2 regions of the Sphaerisporangium sp. NPDC049457 genome follow, and region 2 is predicted to be linked to the other one. Evidence: riboswitches for the same ligand, from Rfam matches in the RefSeq annotation. Region 2 holds a riboswitch; the other holds the start of a gene.
The links. Region 2 has a riboswitch for thiamine pyrophosphate ahead of ACZ6QO_RS14195 (FAD-dependent oxidoreductase). Riboswitches for the same ligand answer to the same signal wherever they lie in the genome.
Positions count from the first base shown of each region.

Region 1: linked by a shared signal. The riboswitch ahead of tenA (thiaminase II) and the one ahead of ACZ6QO_RS14195 (FAD-dependent oxidoreductase) in region 2 are both predicted to bind thiamine pyrophosphate.

Region 1 is NZ_JBVJHR010000005.1:129,363-140,911, reverse strand. Features, by position in the region: gene ACZ6QO_RS09950 (helix-turn-helix domain-containing protein) at 1-378, shown strand, start outside; gene ACZ6QO_RS09945 (ATP-binding protein) at 485-2,443, shown strand; gene ACZ6QO_RS09940 (hypothetical protein) at 2,490-2,744, opposite strand; TPP riboswitch at 2,976-3,087, shown strand; gene tenA (thiaminase II) at 3,079-3,774, shown strand; gene corA (magnesium/cobalt transporter CorA) at 3,821-4,954, opposite strand; gene purD (phosphoribosylamine--glycine ligase) at 5,372-6,604, shown strand; gene ACZ6QO_RS09920 (hypothetical protein) at 6,707-7,966, shown strand; gene murA (UDP-N-acetylglucosamine 1-carboxyvinyltransferase) at 8,107-9,378, shown strand; gene ACZ6QO_RS09910 (transcriptional regulator) at 9,803-11,050, shown strand; gene ACZ6QO_RS09905 (EamA family transporter) at 11,387-11,549, shown strand, end outside.
Region 2 is NZ_JBVJHR010000008.1:24,406-35,954, forward strand. Features, by position in the region: gene metF (methylenetetrahydrofolate reductase [NAD(P)H]) at 1-875, opposite strand, end outside; gene ACZ6QO_RS14175 (polyprenyl synthetase family protein) at 1,133-2,200, shown strand; gene thiE (thiamine phosphate synthase) at 2,403-3,050, opposite strand; gene ACZ6QO_RS14185 (Rv2175c family DNA-binding protein) at 3,028-3,402, opposite strand; gene ACZ6QO_RS14190 (NAD(P)/FAD-dependent oxidoreductase) at 3,452-4,621, opposite strand; TPP riboswitch at 4,792-4,904, shown strand; gene ACZ6QO_RS14195 (FAD-dependent oxidoreductase) at 4,905-6,170, shown strand; gene thiS (sulfur carrier protein ThiS) at 6,233-6,433, shown strand; gene ACZ6QO_RS14205 (thiazole synthase) at 6,537-7,256, shown strand; gene pknB (Stk1 family PASTA domain-containing Ser/Thr kinase) at 7,350-9,293, shown strand; gene ACZ6QO_RS14215 (winged helix-turn-helix domain-containing protein) at 9,347-9,964, opposite strand; gene ACZ6QO_RS14220 (dihydrofolate reductase family protein) at 9,881-10,507, shown strand; gene ACZ6QO_RS14225 (hypothetical protein) at 10,567-11,037, shown strand; gene ACZ6QO_RS14230 (cupin domain-containing protein) at 11,269-11,549, opposite strand, start outside.

The DNA.
Region 1 (11,549 bases), on a different contig from region 2:
CCGCGCGACAGCATCCTGCCCGAGCTTCCCCGCCGCCTCGACCTGCGCAAACTGGCCGAGCTGAAGAACACCTGGGGCGTCTCGGTCGACTCCCTGCTCTACCGCTGCCGCGAGGTGGGCCTGCTGTCGGACTCCTCGGCCGGGCGCGCCTACCAGCGCCTCGCCGTGCTGCGCGACCAGCCCGGCTTCGCCAACGAGCCCATCACCGGCTACCCGGGGGAGCATCCCGTGCTGCTTCGCCAGGCGTTCGACCTGGCCGCCGCCGAGACCGGCCTCACCATGCCCGCCCTCGCCGCACAGCTGGCCTGGCACCTCCCCCGCGTCCGCGAACTCCTAGGCATCCACGACCACCGCCCCCGCCTCCACATCATCCCCTGAGGCCGTCATCGTCCACCCGCTCCCTCGACGAGGCCGTCAGGTCGCCCGTGCTACGTCCTCCCAGATCTGCGCGCTGTTTCCGCACGTCATCTGAGATAGTGACCGGGTGCGCACCGTTCACATCGAGGCCAAACCTGACCACCTCCTGCGCCTCGCACGCCAGAAAGACCCCGTAGGCGCGGTCGCAGAGATGATCTGGAACGCTCTCGATGCCGAGGCGAGCCATGTCTACGTCGACCTTGAGGTCAACGAACTCGCCGGTGTGGAGTCGGTCAGCGTGACGGACGACGGCCACGGTATGCCGAACGCCTCGTGTGCCGGGTACTTCGGCGGCCTGGGCGGCTCGTGGAAGACGACCGCGAAGGTCTCACCGCACCTGAAGCGGGGTTTGCACGGGCGCAGTGGACAAGGCCGTCTTCGTGTCTTCGCGTTGGGCGAGCAGGTCCGATGGATCACGATCGCGGAGGCCACCGACGGCCGCAGAGAACGCACGGTGATCAGTGGTGTCGTCGATCGTCCCGCCGACTTCGAGATATCCGAGCCCGAGACGGTGGAGACGCCGTGTGGCACACGGGTCGAAGCCTCGGTACCCGCGGACTTCGTCGGCTGGCTCTCGCAGGAGGACACCGCCCAGCAACTCGCCTCCGTCTTCGCACCGTTCCTGGCGGCCAATCCCGATGTGCTCATCACCTACCAGGGCACTCCGCTGGACCCGGCGATGGTGTGGACGGACATGGCCGAGTACCCGGTTCCTCGCCGCGACACGGCCGCATCGGGTGAGCCTCGGCTCCGTATCATCGAATGGCCCAAGAACGTGGGACGGGTTCTGGCCCTGTGCGACTCCAGCGGAGTGGTCCTGGACGAGGCCTCACCCGGCATCCAGGCCCCCGGCTATCACTTCACCGCCTACCTGTTGTGGGACGGTTTCGTCGAGCGGCGAGGTTATCTGCCGCTGGCCGACATGGACGAGGTGGCCGAACTCCTGGAGTCGGCGCGTGAGACCCTGCGCGGGCACTTCAGAAAGCGTGATCACGAGCGGCGCACTCGCCTCATCCAGGAGTGGAAGGCCGACGGAATCTACCCCTACACCGGGGAGCCGGCCATGCCCGCGCAGGCGGTCGAACGTCAGATGTTCGACGAAGTGGCGACCACGATCGCACGCCGTCTTCCGGGCACCGCCCAAAGCCGCAAGACCACCTTGCGACTGCTCAGAGAGATCATCTCGCACGACCCCAGCGGCCTCTATCCCGTGCTCGACGAGCTGTTCCGCCTGCCACAGTCGGAACAGGAGGAACTCAAGCGCATCCTCCAGCGGACCAGCCTCTCCCAGGTCATCAAGGCGACGGGGCAGGTCGGCGACCGGCTGGACTTCCTCGCCGCCCTCAAGCAGCTCGTCTTCGACCCGCATGTCAGCAGGACGGTCAGGGAACGCAGGGAACTTCACAAGATCCTCGAGCGTGAGACGTGGATCTTCGGGGACACGTACGCGCTGATGGTCAGCGACCAGAGCCTGGACGCGGTACTCGCACGTCACCTGAAGGAGATGGGCCGTCGGCCGGAGGACGGACGGGCCGAGCCGGTCCGGCGGGAGGACGGCAGCAGAGGGATCGTGGATCTCATGCTGGGCAGGGCCCACAGAGGCAGTTCAGGGCGGGAGCACCTCGTCGTCGAGCTCAAGGCTCCGAAAGTCAAGATCGGCCAGTTGGAGGTGGCGCAGATCAAAAGCTACGCCCAGGCCGTGGCCGGCGACCCGCAGTTCCGCGACGCCCGCGTCTCCTGGGACTTCTGGGTGGTTTCCGCAGAGATGGACGACGTCGTACGACGTGACGCCAAAGCGCCCAACCGTCCACCCGGTTGCATCGCTGAATGGGAGGGCGGCGTCCGCATATGGGCCCGCACCTGGAGCGAGATCATCGACGACTGCGAGGAGCGGCTCCACTTCTACCGCGAACGGCTGAACCACGACCCGGCCACCGAGCACGCCGTGGAGTATCTCCAGCGCGTCCATGGCGACGTCGCCCCCGAATCGGCCATCGCCGATTCGGGGGCGACCATCGCCGTCTGACGCGGACGCGGTGCGGCTTCCCTGATCGGACCGATCGCTCACGCGCTTAGCGGGGTTCGCCGGTGGTGGTGTGGTCGTCGGCCCAGAATGCGATCAGTTCGTCGGTGGTGAGCTGGTGCGGGGGGCGCGCCGGTGGGGTGCGGCCCGTGCGGATGGCCCAGGTGGTCACCAGAAGCCCGAGGAGCTCTTCGTCGAGCCGGGTCTGCCTGGCCTTCGGCGGGGCCGGACGCGAGGGTTTCACGGCCGCGCGGACAGTGCCTGTGGGGCGGGCGGCGCGGGTGATGGTGGCGAAAGACAGCATCGTCTTCTTTCTCGGTGTGAGGGTGTGCCGAATCCACTGCTGTGAAGGGGTGCCGAATGCACGATGGAGGACGCCTCGCGGGGCCGTGACCGACCCGAACATCTCCGGACGACTCCCGAGCTTATGGGCCGGGACCGACGTTTCCGGGGCGTCCGTCCGGCCGCCGCCGTGCGGGCCGGCAAGGGCGCGGGCGTTCCCGGTCTCCGTCGCGCACGGTCTAAGCTCGACCGGACGACAGAACGCGGGAGCCCGGCGCACCGGGCTGAGAGTGCGGCTGAGGCGGCCGCAGACCGCTCGAACCTGACCGGGTCATGCCGGCGTAGGGAGTTGTTCCATGGGGATGTCCGGATCCGTCGTTCCACAGGCGCGGCCGTACAGCGAGGAGCTGTGGGAGGCCATCACGCCCACCTACAAGGCGATCCTCGGCCACCCGTTCATCACGGGGCTGGTGGACGGGTCGCTGCCGCGCGCGGCGTTCCGCCACTTCGTCGTGCAGGACTCGCACTACTTGCGCGACTACGCCCGCGCCCTCGCCCTGTGCGCGGCCAAGGCGCCCCGCGAGGAGGACGTGCGGGCGTTCGCGAGCGACGCGGTGGGCGCCATCGCCGCCGAGCAGGAGATGCACGCGGCGTTCATGGCCGACCTCGGCGGGCCGGCCGAGCCGGCCGCCGGGCAGCCGGTCGGGCCGACCACGCGCGCCTACACCAGCTACCTGCTGGCGACCGTCTACGGCGGGTCGTTCCTGGACGGTCTCGCGGCGGTGCTGCCCTGTTACTGGATCTACGCCCGGGTGGGCGAGGCGCTGCTGGAGGAGTCCTCACCCGACCCGCTGTACCACCGGTGGATCGCCGCCTACGGGGACGAGACCTTCCAGAGCGTGGTGCGCAGGGTGGTGTCCCTCGCCGACCACGCGGGCGCCGAGGCGACCGACGGCCAGCGCGCCCGCGCGCTGGAGCACTTCGTCACCACCTCGCGCTACGAGTGGATGTTCTGGGACGCCGCCTGGCGCGAGGAGACCTGGCCCGTCTGACAGGGCGCGGCGCGTCCGCGGCCAGGAAGCGGAGCGGGCGCGCCGGTCAGAGCCAGCTGTTGCGGCGGAAGCCCCGGTAGAGCACGGAGCAGATGACCAGCATGACGCCGATGACGAGGGGATAGCCCCAGACGGCGTTCAGCTCGGGCATGTGGGTGAAGTTCATGCCGTAGATGCCGGCGATCATCGTCGGCACGGAGATGATGGCCACCCAGGCGGAGATCTTGCGCATGTCCTCGTTCGCGAGGGCGTTGGACCTGGCCAGAGCCGCCTGCAGGATGGAGTTGCACAGCTCGTTCGACGACTCGACCTGCTCGCAGACCCGCGAGAGGTGGTCGACGACGTCGCGGAAGTACTCGCGCATCTCTGAGGGGATCATGCGGCGCTGCGGCAGCGCGCCGAGCGGCGTCTGCAGCGGCGTCACCGCGCGCTTCATCTCGATCATCTCGCGCTTGAGCTGGTAGATGCGGCCGATGTCACGGGAGCTGACGTCGGCGAAGACGGCCGCCTCGACCTCCTCCAACTCGGCCTGCATCTGGTCGGCGACCGAGAGGTAGCGGTCGACGACGTGGTCGGCGATGGCGTGCAGCACGCCGGAGGGACCGCGGGCGAGCAGCTTGGGCTTGTCCTCCAGGCGGCCGCGCACGTCCGCGAGCGGGCAGTGCTCGCCGTGGCGCACGGTGACCACGAAGTCGGGGCCGACGAACACCATGATCTCGCCGCTCGCGATGATCTCGCTGGAGGCGGTCAGCTCGTCGTGCTCCAGGTAGGCGATGGTCTTCAGCACGACGAACAGCGAGTCGCCGTAACGCTCGACCTTGGGCCGCTGGTGCGCCTTGATGGCGTCCTCCACGGCCAGCGGGTGCAGGCCGAAGACCTCGGCCAGCCACTCGACCTCGGGAGCCTCGGGCTCGTGCAGGCCGACCCAGACGTAGGCGCCGCCGTTCTCTGAGGCGGCGTTGTGCTCGCGCACCAGGCTGACGGCCTCCGGGATGCCGGACACGTGGACGCGCTTGCCGGCGATGTACGCGCCGTACTGCACAAGGGAGTCACGCGGCGGAACGCAACGACCGTTCACCGGCTCGTGGCGCACCCCGCCGACCGGCACGGAGGCGCCGAGCCGCACGTGGGTGGTGCGCGGGTGCAGGTTGATCCGCTGGAAAAGAGTGGACGAGCGCATGGCGGTCCCTTCCCGCCCGACATCGGGAACCCACGCGCGAAAAGAGAGTTAGAGCGACGAACGTCGCAAAGAAGAACAGGCGTGTGGCTCTCAGTCGGACACCGAATTGGAGTGGTCGGGTGTGCGCACGACGTACGTGCGCGAGCACGTACTGCTGGGATCACCAGATGTCATCCCGATTCCACCTCCAATCTCCCGAGAGACGGCCCAAAGCCGCCCTAACTTACCACAGGCAGGCTTCAGCCCTCAGCTTACAGCCCCCCGCGATCGCTCGATCATGCAGAAGTCGACAAAAGGTGGCCGCGCGGCCTGTGAACACCGGCCATTCATCGCTCCCTGGACGGGTGCCATCCCGCGCGACCTGCGGCGACGACCGCGGCGTCCGGTGACCCCAGACCTGGCCCGTAGACTCCCCACGTGCGCGTTCTTGTGATTGGCAGCGGCGGCCGCGAGCACGCCCTGTGCCGTGCCCTGGGCCTCGACCCCGCGGTGTCCGACCTCCATTGTGCTCCCGGCAACGCGGGCATCGCCGCGGTGGCGACGCTCCACCCGGTCGTGCCCACCGATCCCGGGCAGGTCGTGGAGCTGGCCCGGCGCCTGGGCGCCGAGCTCGTCGTCGTCGGCCCCGAGGCTCCGCTGGTGGCCGGCGTGGCCGACGCCGTCCGCGCGGCGGGCATCCCGTGCTTCGGCCCGTCGAAGGAGGCGGCCCTCATCGAAGGCTCCAAGGCCTTCGCCAAGGACGTCATGGTGGCCGCCGGCGTGCCGACGGCCGGGGCCCGCGTGTGCACGACCCCTGAGGAGGCCGAGGCCGCGCTGGAGGCGTTCGGCGCGCCGTACGTCGTCAAGGACGACGGCCTGGCGGCCGGCAAGGGGGTCGTGGTGACCTCCGACCGCGCCGAGGCGCTCGCCCACGCGGCGGCCTGCGGGCGCGTCGTCGTGGAGGAGTACCTCGACGGGCCCGAGGTGTCGCTGTTCGCGCTGTGCGACGGCACGACCGCCGTCGCGCTGCAGCCCGCCCAGGACTTCAAGCGCGCCTACGACGGCGACCAGGGTCCGAACACCGGCGGCATGGGGGCCTACACGCCGCTGCCGTGGGCGCCCGCCGGCCTCACCGAGCAGGTCATGGACGACATCGTCCTGCCGTCCATCGGCGAGCTCGCGCGGCGCGGCACGCCGTACACCGGTGTGCTGTACGCCGGGCTGGCCCTCACCAAGGCAGGGCCCAAGGTCATCGAGTTCAACGCCCGCTTCGGCGACCCCGAGACCCAGGTGGTGCTCGACCGTCTTGAGACGCCGCTCGCCGAGCTGCTGCTCGCCTGCGCGACCGGTTCCCTCGCCGGACGGCCCGCGCCGCGCTTCCGCGACGGCGCGGCCGTCACCGTGGTCGTCGCCGCCGAGGGCTACCCGGCCGACCCGGTCAAGGGCGACCTCGTCGAAGGGCTCGACCCTGCCGCGAAGAACGCCTACGTCCTGCACGCCGGCACCGCGCTGGACGCCGAGGGGCGGGTCGTGTCGGCCGGCGGGCGGGTGCTGAACGTCGTCGGCACCGGCGCGGACATCGCCGCTGCGCGCGCCGCCGCGTACGCGCAGGTCGAGCTGGTGAAGCTGCGCGGCTCGCACCACCGGTCCGACATCGCCGCCCGCGCCTGAGCCGGCGGTGATCGCAAAAGGCCACCGATGATCGCAAAGAGGTAGCGCGGGGGCCGCGGGTCGCGATAAGCCCAGGGAGACGGGCGAACCCTGGAGGAGCGTATGGCAGCCGACCCGGCCGTGCGATCGGACGACGCGTCCGGCGACGGACGAGGCGCCTCTGGCGTCCGAGCGCCGGACCAGGGCGACCGCCCCGGCGAGGGCGCCCGTCCAGGCGAAGGCGATCGTCCCGGCGACGCCGATGGACGCGAGAACGCCCGCGACGCGCGCGAGGCCGAGGACGAAGGCGGACACGAAAACGCCCGCGACGCCGCCCGCGAGGCCGAGGACGGCGGCGGGCTCGGTGACTACATCGGGCTCAGCGAGAAGGAGATGCTGCGCTGGCCCGGCGTGTGGCGGGTGCACATCGCCTCGCGCGGCCAGGAGATCCAGGCCGACGCCGGGCGGTGCCTGGCCGCCCGGCCGGACGAGCCGGGGCTGCGGTCGCTGCACACGGCCATCGAACGCCACCTGCGGGCCGCCGCGAGGTACACGCGGGAGCGGCAGGGCTGGCGGCGCTGGCTGACCGGGCAGGCCATCGAGGCGGCCTGGTCCAACATCTACGGCGCCACCATCCTGCTGTACGGGCTGCTCCCGGCCGGCGAGCTCAACGCGCGCGCCCCCGAGGTGCTCGCCACCGGCCGCGCCTACCTGCCCGCCGACGACGCGCGGCTCGTGGTGCTCACCGCGCGCGTCGCCGCGGGCGACATCGACGAGCACGACCGGTCGCTGCTGCAGGCGGTGCTCAGGGCGGCCTACGGCATGGCGTCGATCGAGAGCGGCCGGGTGCGCAGTTTCCGCAACCTGCTCCTCGGCGGGGTGGCCACCCTCACGCTGATCGTCGCCGGGCTGGTGACCGTCGGGGCGATCTGGCCCAACGCGATCCCCATGTGCGGCAACGGGACGCTGCTGGCGATGCTGGGGCCGCGCGACATGGGCGACCGGGCGTGCCCGACCGGCGCGGGCATGCCCACCCACGGGGACGTGCCGCTCGTCGCGCTCATCGGGATGCTCGGCGCGGCGCTCGCCACGGCCACCAGCCTGTCGACCCGCTCTGAGCTGTCCACCCGCTACTCCCTGGCGGTCGCCCAGAACCTGCTCAAGGCGCCCGCGGGCGTGGCCACGGCGATCGTCGGGCTGCTCATCCTCAACTCGGGCTTCGTCCCCGGGTTCGGCGGCCTCAGCTCGCAGACCTCGATCCTGGTGTGGGCCATGGTGTTCGGATACGCCCAGCAGGTGGTGACGCGGTTCGTCGACCAGCGCGCCAACACCCTGCTGCACGCCGCGTCGCCGGACTCCTCGACGACCCCTTCGACACGTTGATTGATCAGCGCTGCGCGGGGTAGCGGAGTGGCGCCGAATTGGCCGGACGGGCATCCCGTAACGGCTACTGTGGGCGGATAACTTTGCCGCCGTCCGCTTGACAGACGCGTCATAAACCAGATTCCGAGGAGCCTCTTCATATGGTCCGATACCGCGTGCGCGGTGGCAACGCCCTGCGTGGAACCGCCTTCATCCAGGGAGCCAAGAACGCCGTGCTCCCGATGATCGGCGCGGCGCTGCTGGCCGCAGACGGCCGCACGGTTCTGCGCAACGTGCCGATCATCGAGGACGTCCGGCGGGCGGTGGAGCTCGCCGAGTCCGTCGGCGCCAAGGTCGAGCTGCACGAGGCCGAGCGGACGCTGGTCATCGACGCCTCGCGCCTCACCAGCCCGGTGCTGCCCGCCGAGATCGCGCGCCGGTTCCGCGGGTCGGTGCTGTTCGTCCCGGCGCTGCTGCACCGCCTTGGCGAGGCCGTCATCGAGGGCGTCGGCGGGTGCAACCTCGGCAGCCGCAACCTCGACTTCCACTACCTGGGGTACAAGCGGCTCGGCGCGGTCGTGGACGAGGGCGAGAGCGTCATCCACGTCAAGGCCGCCGGCCTCACCGGCGCCCCGCTGTACCTCGACACCCCCTCGCACACGGGCACCGAGAACCTCATCATGGCGGCGGCGCTCGCCAAGGGCACCACCATCATCGAGAACGCGGCCCTGGAGCCCGAGGTCCTCGACGTCATCGACATGCTCACCAAGATGGGCGCCCGCATCAGCGGCGGCGGCACCGGCTTCATCACCGTCGAGGGCGTCGACGAGCTCACCGCCGTGGAGCACCGCGTCATGCCCGACCGGCTCGACGCCGGCGTGTTCGCGATGGCCGCCGCCATCACCGGCGGCGAGGTCAACCTGGTCGGCGCGTCCCTGGCGCACCTCGGCGTCGTGCGCTGGAAGCTTGAGCAGATGGGCGTCGAGTTCGCCACCGACGGCGCGGTGCTGCACGTGCGGCGCGACCGGCCGCTGCGCCCGATCAACGTCATCACCGACACCTACCCCGGGTTCGCCACCGACCTGCAGTCACCGATCATGACGGTGGCGTGCCTGGCCGACGGGGCGAGCTACATCCACGAGCGCATCTTCGACGGGCGGTTCGCGCTCGCGGGCGAGCTGAACAAGATGGGCGCCAACATCGAGGTCGAGGGCAGCCGCGCGGTCGTCCACGGCGCCACCTCGATGACCGGAACCGAAGTGACGGCGCACGATCTGCGTTCGGGCATCGCGCTCGTGCTCGCGGGCCTGGCGGCCGACGGAGAGACCGTCGTCTCGCCCGGCTACCTGATCGACCGCGGCCACCACGACCTCGCGGCGCGCATGAAGGCCCTGGGTGGAGATGTGGTAAGAGAGATTTCCCCTACGACCTGACTGAGCCCGTAAACCGCCTCTGACCTGTTCTTATGACCATCTTCGCCATGCCTGCTCGGCATGGGAGAGCCGCTTTCCGGCAAATCCGGGCGTGACATTAGTGCCTTGGCGAGCGATCGTTCCAAAGAGGACTAGACCGGATGGGAGACGAACCCGAGCCGGGAACGCCGCATGCCGCCTTCCGGCGGCCTGATCGGCGCCCCCCGCGAGGCGGACTCGACCAGTGGATTTCGCGAGGAGGCCACGCCGGGCGTTCATCGGGCCGGACACTTTGTCCGCCGGTGCCGCGCGGCGCGGTCGCCTCCATCGAAGGTATGGCGGGATGGGACGAACATTGGTCGAAAGGGCCGAAGAAACTCCGCGAGGATCACGTGTGGGCGCATCGGGCCCGGACCTCACCATCGGGGTGGTGGGGCCTCACGACCTGGTCGAACGGGTGATGCTCATGGGCCATGCGGCGGCTCCGGTTCCGTGCCGGCTGGTCGCCGCGGCCTACCGGGACGAACAGGAGGCGGCCGACAAGGTGGTACGGCTCGGTCCGGGGGTGGACGCCTGCCTGTTCGCGAGCCCGGTGCCGTACGAACTGGCCCGGCGGTCGGGGGTGCTGACGATCCCGGCGACGTACGTCCAGCTGGGCGGCCCGGCGCTCACCGCGGCGCTGGCCAGGGCGGCACTGGACGAGCGCATCGACCCGCGCAGGGTCAGCGTCGACCTGCTGAGCCGCTCCGACGTCGAGGAGGCCTACGCCGACCTCGGCATGCCCACGGGAGGGGTGCAGACCCGGGAGGAGCCGGGAGCGACCGGCACCGTCGCGGCCTACCACGAGCGGCTCGTCAGGCAGGGCACCACCACGGGCGCGCTGACGTGCCTGCCCGCGGTGGCCGACCGGCTGTCCGCGGCCGGGGTGCCGACCGTGCGGGTGCGCCCGACCTCGGCTGCGGTGCGCAGCGCGCTGCACACCGCGGCGCTGCTCGGCGCCCACCACAGGCTGGAGGAGTCGCAGCTGACGGTGGTGCTCATCGAGGTGCCGACGTTACGCGAGCCCGTACGGCGGGCGGCTCCGAGGTACTGGCGTGACGAGCTGCGGCTGTCCCTGCACCGGTTGCTGGTGCAGGAGGCCAATCGGATGAACGCCGCCGTATGGGCGATCGACGACCACAGTTACCTGGTGACGGCGACGCGCGGCTCCATGGCCGCGGCGACCGACGGCTTCCGGGTCCTGCCCTTCGCGGCGCGGATCCGCGACGAGCTCGGGCTCGCGGTGGAGGTCGGCGTCGGCATGGGACGCACGACCCATGACGCCGAGACGCACGCGAGGGCGGCGCTGGCCCGTTCGCAGGCCGGCAAGCAGCCGCAGGGGTTCGCGGTCGACCGGGAGGGGCGCACGCTCGTCCCCGCTCCGCGGATGCCTCCGCAGGCGCCGGGGCAGGGCAGGCCGAAGGGCGTGGAGGTGCTGGCGAGGCTGGCCGCCAAGCTGGAAGGCGGAGACACGATAGTGGACGCGGAGAGCGCCGGGCGGATGCTCGGAGTGACTCCCCGCACGGCCCGGCGGCTGTTGCGCACGTTGGTCGACGAGGGACTCGCGTGGCCGCTCCCGCCGAATCGCACCCCGCAGCCTGGCCGTCCGCGCCAGCTCTACCGTCTGATCGTGGAGAAGCTCGGCCCACGCTGACTCCTGCGGCGGGCCGCCCGTGTGGGGCGGGCGGTCCGCGGCCTGGAACGACGGGGTGACGGCCGTCATTTCGCGGCGCCAGCGGCGCCGCGTCGTCCACAGCCTGTGGATAACTGACGCTGCAAAGCCTACGGATTATTACATTTCCGCATCTGAACCAGGAGAACAGTACGTTCCCCCTGGACCGCCGGTTTTCCACAGCCTGTGGAGAAAACGCCTTTGAATCATCGGCGCAAACCGGTGGCGCAGGTGACGGCCGGCGGCCGCGCCGGGGCGCATCTCAAGGTCTGATATCCGCGTGTGCCGGCCCCCGGGTGATGGATATTGTCATGAGCTATGGTCCAGAACACTCGTGACATCAAGGTGTGGGCGGCGCTCGCGGCGGTGTACGTCGTGTGGGGGTCGACCTACCTCGCCATCAGGATCACGATCGAGACCATTCCCCCGCTGATGAGCGCCGGGCTGCGCTTCGTCTCGGCGGCCGTGATCCTCGGCGGCT
Region 2 (11,549 bases):
GCGCTGGAGCGGTTGAAGGTGATGAAGTGGATGCCGGGCGCGCCCTCGTCGAGCAGCGTCTGGCACAGCTCGGCGGCGTGCTCGATGCCGAGACGGCGCACCTCGGCCGGGTCGTCGGCGACCGCCTCGAAGCGCTCGGCCACCTCGGCGGGGAACGGCGCCCCCGACAGCTGCTCGGACCGCGCGATGGTGCTCATCTGGGTCACCGGCATGATGCCGGGGATGATCGGCGTGTCACAGCCCGCGGCGGCCACCCGGTCGCGCAGGCGCAGATAATCTTCGGCGCGGAAGAACATCTGCGTGATGGCGTAGTCGGCGCCGGCCCGGCACTTGCGGACGAAGTACTCGGTGTCGGACTCGATCGACGGCGACCTCGGGTGCCGGTAGGGGAACGCGGCCACGCCGACGCAGAAATCGCCCGCCTGCCGGATGAGGCGGACGAGGTCTTCGGCGTAGGCGACCCCCTCGGGGTGCTTGACCCACTCGTCCAGCGGGTCGCGGCCGGGCGGGTCGCCCCGGACGGCGAGGATGTTGCGCACGCCCGCCCCGGCGAACCTGCCGACGAGGTGGCGCAGCTCGCGCACGGAGTGGCCGACGGCGGTGAAGTGGGCGACGGGCGTGAGCGTCGTCTCGTGGGCGAGCCGCTCGACGATCTCGACCGTGCGGTCGCGGTTGGAGCCGCCGGCGCCGTAGGTGACCGAGACGAACGTCGGGCGCAGCCCTTCGAGCTCGCGGATCGCGCGCCACAACTGCCGCTCCCCCGCGTCACTCTTCGGGGGGAAGAACTCGAAGGAGAACGACCGCCGCCCGGAGGCGAGCAGCTCCCGTACCGTCGGAACGCGGTCGGGCAGGACGGATGGACGACCCAGAGCCATGCACCAAGGCTACAGGTCCAGGCCGCCGCGCACCGATCGCGAACGTGCGCTCCGCGCCGTGGACCGCGCGCGCCGCACGGCCTCATACCACACCGCCACACTGATCACGACGCGCGTGTCGGACCGGTCACCACCGCCCCGGATCCGGTGTAGGCAGCTCATCGGCCCCGGGCGGACGCGCCCTTCGCCGATCATGACGTCGGTCACACAAGGGGAGGCAGATCGGCTGGCCGTTGTACGGCCGTTAATCTCAGAGCATGACCACTTCCTTCGCCCTGTCGGACGCGTTCCGTTCCGAGGTCGACCAGCGCCTGCGGGCGTTCGTCGAACGGCAGCGTCCTCTGGTCAGCGGTCCCGAACTGAGCCCCATGCTCACGGCCGCCGAGGACTTCCTCGCGGGCGGCAAGCGACTGCGTCCGGCCTTCTGTTACTGGGGCTGGCGCGGGGCTGGCGGAGGCGACGATCCGGCGATCTTCACGGCGGCCGCGTCGCTGGAGTTGCTGCAGGCCAGCGCGCTGGTCCACGACGACGTCATGGACGCCAGCGACATGCGCAGAGGCAAGCCGTCCGCGCACCGGCGGTTCCAGGCGCTGCACGAGGAGTCCGGCTGGCAGGGGTCGGCCGAGCAGTTCGGCGAGGGGGCCGCCGTGCTGCTCGGCAGCCTGCTGCTGGTGTGGTCGGGCGAGATGTGGCGCACGAGCGGGCTGCCCGCCGAGGCGCTGGCGGCGGCCGAGCGGGTGCACGACCTGCTGCGCACCGAGCTGATGTGCGGGCAGTACCTGGATCTGCTGGAGCAGGCGCAGGGCGGGAGCACCTTCGACAGCGCCCTGCGGGTCGCGCTGCACAAGAGCGGCAAGTACTCCGTGGAGCAGCCGCTGCGCCTGGGCCTGCTGCTGGCCACGCGGTCCGCGCCGCCGTGGATCGACCGGCTGTGCGTGGACTACGGACAGAAGGTCGGCATCGCCTTCCAGCTGCGCGACGACGTGCTCGGGGTGTTCGGCGACCCGGCCGAGACCGGCAAGCCCGCCGGCGACGACCTGCGCGAGGGGAAGCGCACGATGCTGATCGCGCGCACCCTGGCGGAGGCCACGCCGGAGCAGGCGGCCGACGTGCGCCTGCTGCTCGGCGACCCCAAGCTGGAGCAGGACGGCGTCGAGCGGCTGCGCGCCATCATCGAGGACACCGGCGCCCTCGCGGCGAGCGAAGAGATGATCAAGCGTTACCTGGACGACGCGCTGGCGTCCCTGGACCGCGCGCCGATCACCCCCGAGTCCCGGGACGCGCTGCGGGAGCTCGCCGTGGCCGCCACCGCCCGCCGCAGCTGACGCGCGGCACGGCAGGGCCCGCCCAAGCCGGGCCCTGCCGGACCACAGCCAGGTGAGTGGGGCATCTGGATGGGCCCGGGGCAACCCAGCAGGAATGGGTCAACCCGACAGGAACGGGTCAACCTGCCAGGACAAGGCCAACCCGGTAGGAACGGGTCAGCCCGGTGCGGCCGGGTGGGCCGGGTCAGCCGGGTGGGCCGGGTCAGCCGGGTGGGCCGGACGTGAGGCGGCGGGCGAACTCGGCGGCGGCGGCTCCCGGATCGCCGGCCTCGGTGATGGCGCGCACCACCACGACGCGCGTCACCCCGTACGACATCACCTCGTCCAGCGTGCCGAGGTCGATGCCGCCGATGCCGAACCACGGCCGGTCGGTCGCCAGCGCCGCAGCGTGCTTCAGCAGACCGGGGCCCGGCGCGAAGCGGCCGGGCTTGGTCGGCGTCGGCCACACCGGCCCGCAGCAGAAGTAGTCGACGCCCTCCTCCATCGCCGCGGCGGACGCCTCGGCGTCGCTGTGCGTCGAGCGGCCGATCAGGACGTCCGGCCCGAGGATGTCGCGCGCGACCGCCACGGGAAGGTCGTCCTGGCCGAGGTGCAGCACGTCGGGACGCGCGGCGTAGGCGATGTCGGCCCGGTCGTTGACGGCGAGCAGGGCTCCGTGTCTGTCGCAGGCCGCTCGGAACACTTCGAGCAGCGCGAGCTCTTCTCGGGCCTCCAGGCCCTTCTCGCGCAACTGGACGATGTCCACGCCCCCGGCGAGGACGGCGTCCAGGAAGGGTTCGAGATCGCCTTGGCGGCGGCGCCCGTCGGTGCAGAGGTAGAGCCTGGCGTCAGAAAGCGAGCGCCTGAGCACGCCTTTTCACCTCGGTGTGCCGGCCGGCGACGATCGCGTCGATGGGCGCTCCCGGCAGGGAGTCGTCGGCGGTGAACAGCCACCGCAGGGCGGCGGCGTCATCGTAGCCGGAGTCGGAAAGGACGGTCAGCGTGCCGGGAAGCCCCTTGATCACGTCGTTTCCGGCGATGAACTTGGCGGGGACCTCGGGCTCGGGGCCGCCGCGGCGGACGCCGATGAGCTTCTTGTCCTTCAGAAGCTGCTTGGCCCGCCCGGTGCTGAGCCCGAGCCGCCTGCCCACTTCCGTGAGGGGGAGCCACTCCCCCACCATCTGGTCGGTTTCACGGTCGATCTGTGCAACAGAAAGCGTCACGGAACCACAACTACCACGTCGCGCCTCTTCTCAAACACCCCGCAGGGGGTCACAAGCAGTCGCGCAAGGGTATCGAGGGGTCGATCGCCTTATCAACGTCGAGACTTTGCCCTGCCTCGACGATGCGACGCCCTTGCACCAGATCACGGGGCCGGTCGACGGTGAGGATGGCGGCCAGCCGGTCGTCCTCGGTCAGCCAGCACGCCGCCCACTTGCGGTCGGTGTCCGGGTCGCCCCGCAGGACCAGCCTGGCCCCGTCGTGGTGGCCCGCGTACTGGACCATGCGGCCGAACTGCTCGGACCAGAAGTACGGCACCGGGTCGTAGACGGCGCACTGACCCAGCACGGTGGCCACCGCGGTCTCCGGCGCGTTGAGCGCGGTGTCCCAGTGCTCGACGCGCATGTGCCGCTGGAAGCGCCGCGACCACCAGTTCGCGCAGTCGCCGACCGCGACCACGCCCTTCATGGAGGTGCGCAGATGCTCGTCCACGACGACGCCGTTGTCCAGCGTGACGCCGGAGCCGGCGAGCCAGGCGACGTTCGGGCGCACGCCCACGCCGGTCACCACGACGTCGGCCGGGATCCACGAGCCGTCCATCATGGTCAGGCCGCCGGGGTCGACCGAGCCGACCATCGTGCCCAGCCTGAGGTCGATGCCCGCCTGGCCGTACCAGGACGCGGTGCGGCCGCCCACCTCGGTCCCGAGGGCCGCGGCGAGCGGCGACTCCGCGGCCTCGACGACGGTCACCTCGCAGCCGGCGCGGCAGGCCGCGGTGGCGACCTCGGCCCCGATCCACCCGGCGCCCACGACCGCGACGCGGGCCTTCGGCACCAGGGCGGAGCGCAGCGCCAGGGCGTCGTCGATGGTGCGCAGCACGTACTGGGCGCCCTCGCCGCGCAGCCGGATGGGGGACGCGCCGGTGGCGATCACCAGGCCGTCGTACTCCAGCTCGCCCTCGGTGGTCTCCAGGGCGCCCTCGCGCAGCCCCTTCGCCGAGACGCTCGTGCGCAGGTCGACCTCCAGCGCGCCGAGGTCGGAGTCGACGATCGTCGAGTCGAGGTCGCCGAGCAGGACGGCCTTGGACAGCGGTGGCCGGTCGTACGGCCGATGGGGCTCCTCACCGATCAGTGTGAGGCGCCCTCGGTAACCGCGCGCCCGTAGCGCCTCGACACTGCGCACGCCGGCCAGTCCGGCCCCCACCACCACGACATGATTCACATCCTGACCCTAAGCGGCCAGCACGGTAACCCGCCAACGGCGATTTGGTAACAAATTAGCTCACTATCCCACACAGGCAGTGATGAGAACACTCAAGCAGGTGGCCAAGCCGTTCCAGGGGAGAAATAGCCGGTTCTCCGGCCATGCGGGGACGGGCATAGGCTTGGGTCACCAGCACGCGCGGGAGTCCGGCGAGACCGGGCTGAGAGGAGGGCTCACGGCCCTCGACCGCCACGAACCTGATCCGGATCATGCCGGCGAAGGGAGCGGACATCAAGTGAACATGCCTGACGCCCTCTCGGCCGAGGCGCGGGACGCGTCTCCGGCGCACCTGCCCGGAGCGGACGCCGATCCCGGCGGGCCGAGCCACGCGGACGTGGTCGTGGTGGGCGGCGGCGTCATCGGCCTGTCGATCGCCTGGCGCGCCGCCCAGCGCGGGCGCGCCGTCACCGTCGTCGACCCGGCGCCCGGGTCGGGCGCCTCCCACGCGGCGGCGGGGATGCTCGCCCCCGTCAGCGAGGTCACCTACACCGAGGAGCCCCTGCTGCGGCTCGGCCTGGCCTCGCTGGCCCGCTGGCCGGCGTTCGCCGCCGAGCTGTCCGCCGAGTCGGGGATGGACGTCGACCATCGCGGCGACGGCACGCTCGACGTGGCGTTCGGCGCCGACGACCTCGCGGCGCTGTCGGAGATGGCCGGCTTCCTGGAGAAGCTGTCGCTTCCAGTCGAACGGCTCACCGGCCGTGAGTGCCGACGCGCCGAGCCGATGCTCGCCCCGTCCGTGCGCGGCGGCATCCTGGTCGCGGGCGACGCCTGGGTGGACCCGCGCCGCGTCACGGCCGCGCTGCTCGCCGCGCTCTCACGCAGGGGCGTGCGGCTGGTCGCCGACCGCGTCACGGGCCTGCTCACCGACGGCGACCCGGCGCGAGAGGCGCGGCGCGCCGCTCCCGGGACGGCGGCGCCCGGCACGGGCGGCGTCGTGCGCGGGGTGCGGTGCGCGAGCGGCGCGACGATCGGCGCCGAGCTGGTCGTCCTGGCGGCCGGGGCCTGGTCGGGCTCCCTGGACGGCCTGCCCGCGGAGGCGCTGCCGCCCGTGCGTCCCGTCAAAGGGCAGATCATGCGGCTGCGCGGCGCTCCGGGGTTCCTCGGCCGGTGCGTGCGCGGCGTCGTCCACGGCTCGCGCGCGTACATGGTGCCGCGCGGCGACGGCGAGATCGTGCTCGGTGCCACCCAGGAGGAGATGGGGTTCGACACGCGGGTGACCGCGGGAGCCCTGTGGGAGCTGCTGCGCGACGCCCGCGAGCTGGTGCCAGGGATCACCGAGCTGGAGGTGGTCGACCTGGCCGTGGGGCTGCGCCCGGGAACGCCGGACAACCTTCCGGTGGTCGGTCCGAGCGGCATGGCCGGGCTGGTGCTGGCCACCGGCCACTACCGCGGCGGCGTGCTGCTGAGCCCGCTCACCGCCGAACTGGTGGCCGGCGACCCCGACCCGGGGCTCGCCCCGCTGGCGGCGCTCTGCTCCCCTCTGCGGTTCGCCGAGACCCACCGATGAACGAAGGAGGAACGGGGTCCGCGCCCTGGCGGACGCCAGGGCTCTCCCGCCCCGGAACGGCGATGAATGTGATGATCAACGGCGTGTCCCATGACCTGCCCGCGGGGGCGACCGTCGCGCGGGCCGTCCAGGAGCTGACCTCCTCCGCCGCGGGCGTCGCGGTGGCGGTCAACGACGAGGTGGTGCGGCGCGGCGCGTGGCAGTCCACCACGCTCAGCGAGCACGACCGCGTCGAGGTGCTGACGGCGGTGCAAGGTGGCTGACCACATCCCCGGCCGGACGGCCGGACACGACACCGGGCACGACACCGGCGGGGCGGCCGACGCGCTGGTCATCGGCGGGGAGAAGTTCACCTCCCGGCTGATCATGGGCACGGGCGGGGCGCCGTCGCTGGACGTCCTCGACCAGGCGCTCGCCGCCTCCGGCACCGAGATCACCACGGTGGCGATGCGGCGCCTGGACCCCGCGGCCGGAGGGTCGGTGCTGGACGTCCTGCGCGCCCGCGGCATCAAGGTGCTGCCGAACACGGCGGGCTGCTTCACCGCCGGCGAGGCCGTGCTCACCGCGCGCCTGGCCCGCGAGGCCCTCGGCACCGACTGGGTGAAGCTGGAGGTGATCAACGACGAGCGCACCCTGCTCCCCGACCCCATCGAGACCTTCGACGCCGCCGAGCGGCTGGTCGCCGACGGGTTCGTCGTCCTGCCCTACATCGGCGACGACCCGGCGCTCGCGCGGCGCCTGGAGCAGGCGGGATGCGCGGCCGTGATGCCGCTGGGCTCCCCCATCGGCTCGGGCCTCGGCATCCGCAACCCGCACAACATCGAGTTGATCGTCGAGTCGGCGACCGTCCCTGTGATCCTTGACGCCGGCATCGGCACGGCGAGCGACGCCGCGCTGGCGATGGAGCTAGGATGCGACGCGGTCTTGCTCGCCAGCGCCGTCACCCGCGCGCAGCGCCCCGGCCTGATGGCGGCGGCGATGCGTGAGGCCGTCACGGCGGGTCGTATGGCGCGCCTCGCGGGCCGGATCCCGCGGCGGCGGTACGCTGAGGCCTCCTCACCGGCGATCGAGCCGCGTGCCAGGTGACAACGATGACCCCTTGGGGACGGGAGAACATGTCGGCATCGGTTTGGGATGTGCTTGCCCTGCCCCCGGCAAACCGCCCGTAAACTCACTCCCGTGGACACGACGGTTGCGGACCCCCTCCTAGGGCGGCTGCTGGACGGGCGCTATCGGGTCGAGTCCCGGATCGCCCGGGGCGGCATGGCCGCTGTCTACCTGGCCCTGGACGTCCGGCTCGACCGCACGGTCGCCCTCAAGGTCATGCATCCCTCGCTCGCCGAGGACCCCGACTTCGTGCGTCGCTTCATCGGCGAGGCCAAGTCCGTCGCCAGCCTGTCGCACCCGAACGTGGTGCACGTCTTCGACCAGGGCACCGACGCCGGCAACGTCTACCTGTCGATGGAGTACGTCCCCGGGCGCACCCTGCGGGACGTCCTCCGCCAGCGCGGGCGCTTCCCCGCCCGCGAAGCCCTTGAGATCCTCATTCCGGTGCTGGCCGCGCTCGGCGCGGCCCACCAGGCCGGCATGGTCCACCGGGACGTCAAGCCCGAGAACGTCCTGCTCACCGACGACGGCCGGGTCAAGGTCGTCGACTTCGGGCTGGCCCGCGCGATCGAGGCCGGCAACCAGACCAAGACCGGCGTCATGATCGGCACGATCGCGTACATGTCGCCCGAGCAGGTGACCGCCGGGCAGGCCGACGCGCGCAGCGACGTGTACGCGGCCGGGGTCCTGCTGTTCGAGCTGCTGACCGGGCAGCAGCCCTACCAGGGCGAGAGCCCCATGTCGGTGGCCTACCGCCACGTCCACGACCGGGTGCCCCCGCCCTCCGCGATCGTGCAGGGCACGCCGCAGGCGCTCGACGCGCTGGTGCTGTCGGCGACCGACCGCGATCCCGCCCGCCGACCGGCCGACGCCACCGCCATGCTCGTCGCGGCCGTCGAGGCGCATCGCGGGCTGCCCCATGACCCCCATGACAAGGCTCCGCAGCGCACGCCCGCCGGCGCGACGTCCCCCTCGATGCTCCGCGAGCCGGGCCTGACGCCCCGCGAGACCGGCGTCCCGCCCGCCAACCCGACCCTCGTCCACTCGCGCACCGAGATGATGGCCGCTCCCGCGGTCGCTCCCGCCCCGCCGGCCGGGCGCCGCAGCCTGCGGCCCGCGTTGTTCATCGGCGCGCTGGCCGTCATCATGATCGCCGCGATCGCCGGCACCGGCTGGTGGTTCTCCGAGGGCCGGTACACCAAGGTGCCCGACCTGATGGGCCTCAACGTCACCGTCGCCAAGGCGCAGGCAGAGCGGCAGGGCTTCTCGGTCAAGGTCGGGCCGGCCGAGCACGACGACAAGCTCGCCGAGGACAAGGTGCTCCGCACCGATCCCGAGCCGGGCAAGCAGGTGCTCAAGGACGCGGTCATCACGCTCATCCCGTCGTCCGGCCCCGTCAAGATCGCCGTGCCGAACGTGCTGAACCTCTCCCAGGGCGACGCGCAGGCGAAGATCTCCGAGGTGGGTCTCACGCCGGGGTCGGTCAGCCGGGTGCCCAGCGACACCGTCCAGCGCGGCCTGGTGATGCGCACCAGCCCGCAGGTCGGCGCCAAGGTCCGCGAGGGCAGCCGCGTGCAGCTCGTCCTGAGCGCCGGCCTGCTCATGCCGGACGTCAGCGAGATGCAGTGCGACCAGGCCGACGCCTTCCTGCGGCAGAAGGGCTTCACGCCGACGGTCGTCCAGCAGACCGACGAGGCCCAGCCGAACACGATCATCGCCCAGGTGCCCGCGGCGCGCGCCGAGGTGACCGCCGGGCAGGCCGTACAGCTCACCTGCTCCAAGGGGCCCGACACCGGCTTCCACTGGCCCTGGGAGAATCCCGACAACGTCCAGCCCGGACAGGCTCTCGTCGCCATCCCCGACGTCCGCTTCAAGAAGGTCACCGACGCGCTGCGCGAACTGCGCGCGGCCGGCTTCAAGGTCCGCGTCCGCCGCATCGCCGGCACCGGCGCCGTCGTCGCCGAGAACCCCCTCGGCCAGGCCCCGGCGGGCACCCGCGTCACCATCTGGCACTGACCACCGGGCACCACGTCACCGTCCGGCGGCGACCGGCGGGCGCGCGGCCGGGATCAGCCGTCCAGCAGCACCTGAGCGCGCTCCGTGCGAACGTAGAGCATGGCCCTGCCGACGCGATGCTTGGTGACCAGGCCCGCGGACCGCAGCAGGGTGAGCTGTTCGGAGACGCTGGCGGGAGCCAGGCCGGTGCGGCGGGACAGCTCGGTGGTGGAGGCGGGGGCGTCCAGCTCACCGAGCAGCAGAGCGCGGGAGCGGCCGATGACGGCGGCCAGCGCGTCCTGGGCGGGCGCGGTGCCGCGTTCCCAGAGTGTGGCGATGGCGCGTACGGGGTAGGTGATGGCCGCCTGGCCGGGAGAGTCGGTGCGGTAGAGCAGTTCAGGCCAGACGAAGACCGACGGAGCCAGCAGCAGTCCCTCGCCGTTCAGCACGCGGGAGAGCTCCTCTGGGCGGTGCTCCAGGTAGAGGGTGCGATCTTCCCAGCGGATGGCCGGGTGCATGTCCGCGAACACCTCGGCGGGGCCGCTTTCGGCGTACTTCCTGGCACGGTAGAGGATGTCGCCTTCGAGAAGATTGCGCATGCGCGGCCAGTGCGGCGCCATGGCTACGGCGACTGGATGGCCGACGACGGTCCGCAGCTCGTGTCCTACCTCGGCCGGGTCATCGCGACCCAGGACGACGTCCTGCTGGGGCGCGGGACGTACGACTACTGGTCCGGGTACTGGCCCGGGTCCGACTTCCAGCCGTTCGCCGGCTTCATCAACGGCACCCGCAAGCACGTCGTCACCTCCAGCGCGCCGGCCCGGCAATGGGCGAACTCCACGCTGGTCACCGCCCCCGCGCACGAGTACGTGGCCGCCCTCAAGCAGCAGCCCGGCGGCGACATCGGCGTCCACGGCAGCATCGAACTGGCCCGCTCGCTGCTGCGGGGCGGGCTCATCGATGAGCTGCGGCTGGTCGTCGCGCCGGCGGTGGTCGGGCACGGCAGGCGGGTGTTCGAGAGAGAGACGTCCAGTCGTGGAAGCTGGTCGAGGTCGAGCGCGGCAAGAGCGGCACGCTGTTCCTCGATTACCGGCGCTGAACGGCCGGCGCTGATCGGCGCGCGGGACAGCCGATCCAGACGAAGTGCCCTTTATGTGACTTTCGCTGTTGAATATCTACTTATTTGCATCAACAAGACTTATTTCCCGTATTCAGAGATGTCCCAAAAAGAGTGATGAAGCGCTGCGTTAATAGGTAAAGTCTCCGCGACTGGTCCGCATTCGTGGGGGAGAACATGCGTCCGTACCGCCTGCCGCTCGTCCTTCTGCTGTCATCACTGGCCGTCGCGGGCTGCGGCGGCGGGGAGCCCGAAGGGGCGGACACGCCGCAGGAGACGTTGACGAGGCTCACCGCGTTCATCGCCGACGACAAGGGCGAGGACGCCTGCAACCTGATGTCGCCGGCCGCGCAGGAGTTGTTCGCGCGCGATAACGAGATGAGCACCTGCGCGCAGGCCGTCAACCTCTTCCACGGAAAGATCACCGAGCCCGACGCCTACCGGAAGATGGTCCCCTCGGGCCTCAAGACCAAGGGCCCCGAGGCCGAGATCAGCGGATACTGCGGTGAAGGATGGACTCTCCCCGAGGGCGAGAAGCCGGCGGAAGACCCCAACAGGCTGGGCACTCTGACCCTGCGCAAGACCGAGAGCGGCTGGCTGATCCAGGACTACAAGAGCAGCAGGCACTACTCCAGCTGCGGCGGATGAGCCGGCGCGATCACCCCGGTGCGATGACCGGAAAGGTTCGCCGGGTGCCGCCGTAGGGCGGCGCCGGCACTCGCCGTCCACCGCCCCGCCGACGCGGCGCCGACGCGGCGCCGATACAAGCACCCCATCGGAGGGACTGGAGCAACACACGCGGCGCGGTGCTCGTACGGTTTCCGGCCATGCCGGCGACGAAGACGGCGGCGGTGCATGACGGGGCTTGAGCCGCTGTGGTCAATGGGTCGGGGGCGTCAGGCCGTAACGGGCCACGATGTCGTCGAGCCAGTCGGGGGTGCCGTAGGTCAGGCCGTATCTCATGGCGAGTTCGGTGAATTCGGGCGTCTGGTGGAGGCTCACCCCGGGGGCTGACTCTCCGGAGGTGAGCAGCTCGCCGAGTTCGCGGAAGTAGTCCTCGAAACCGCCCGGTGTGATGACCTCGATGATGCGGCCGGGCGTCGTCCCCGCGTTCCACATGGCGTGCATCTGCCCCCGCGGCTTGGTGATGTAGCCGCCGG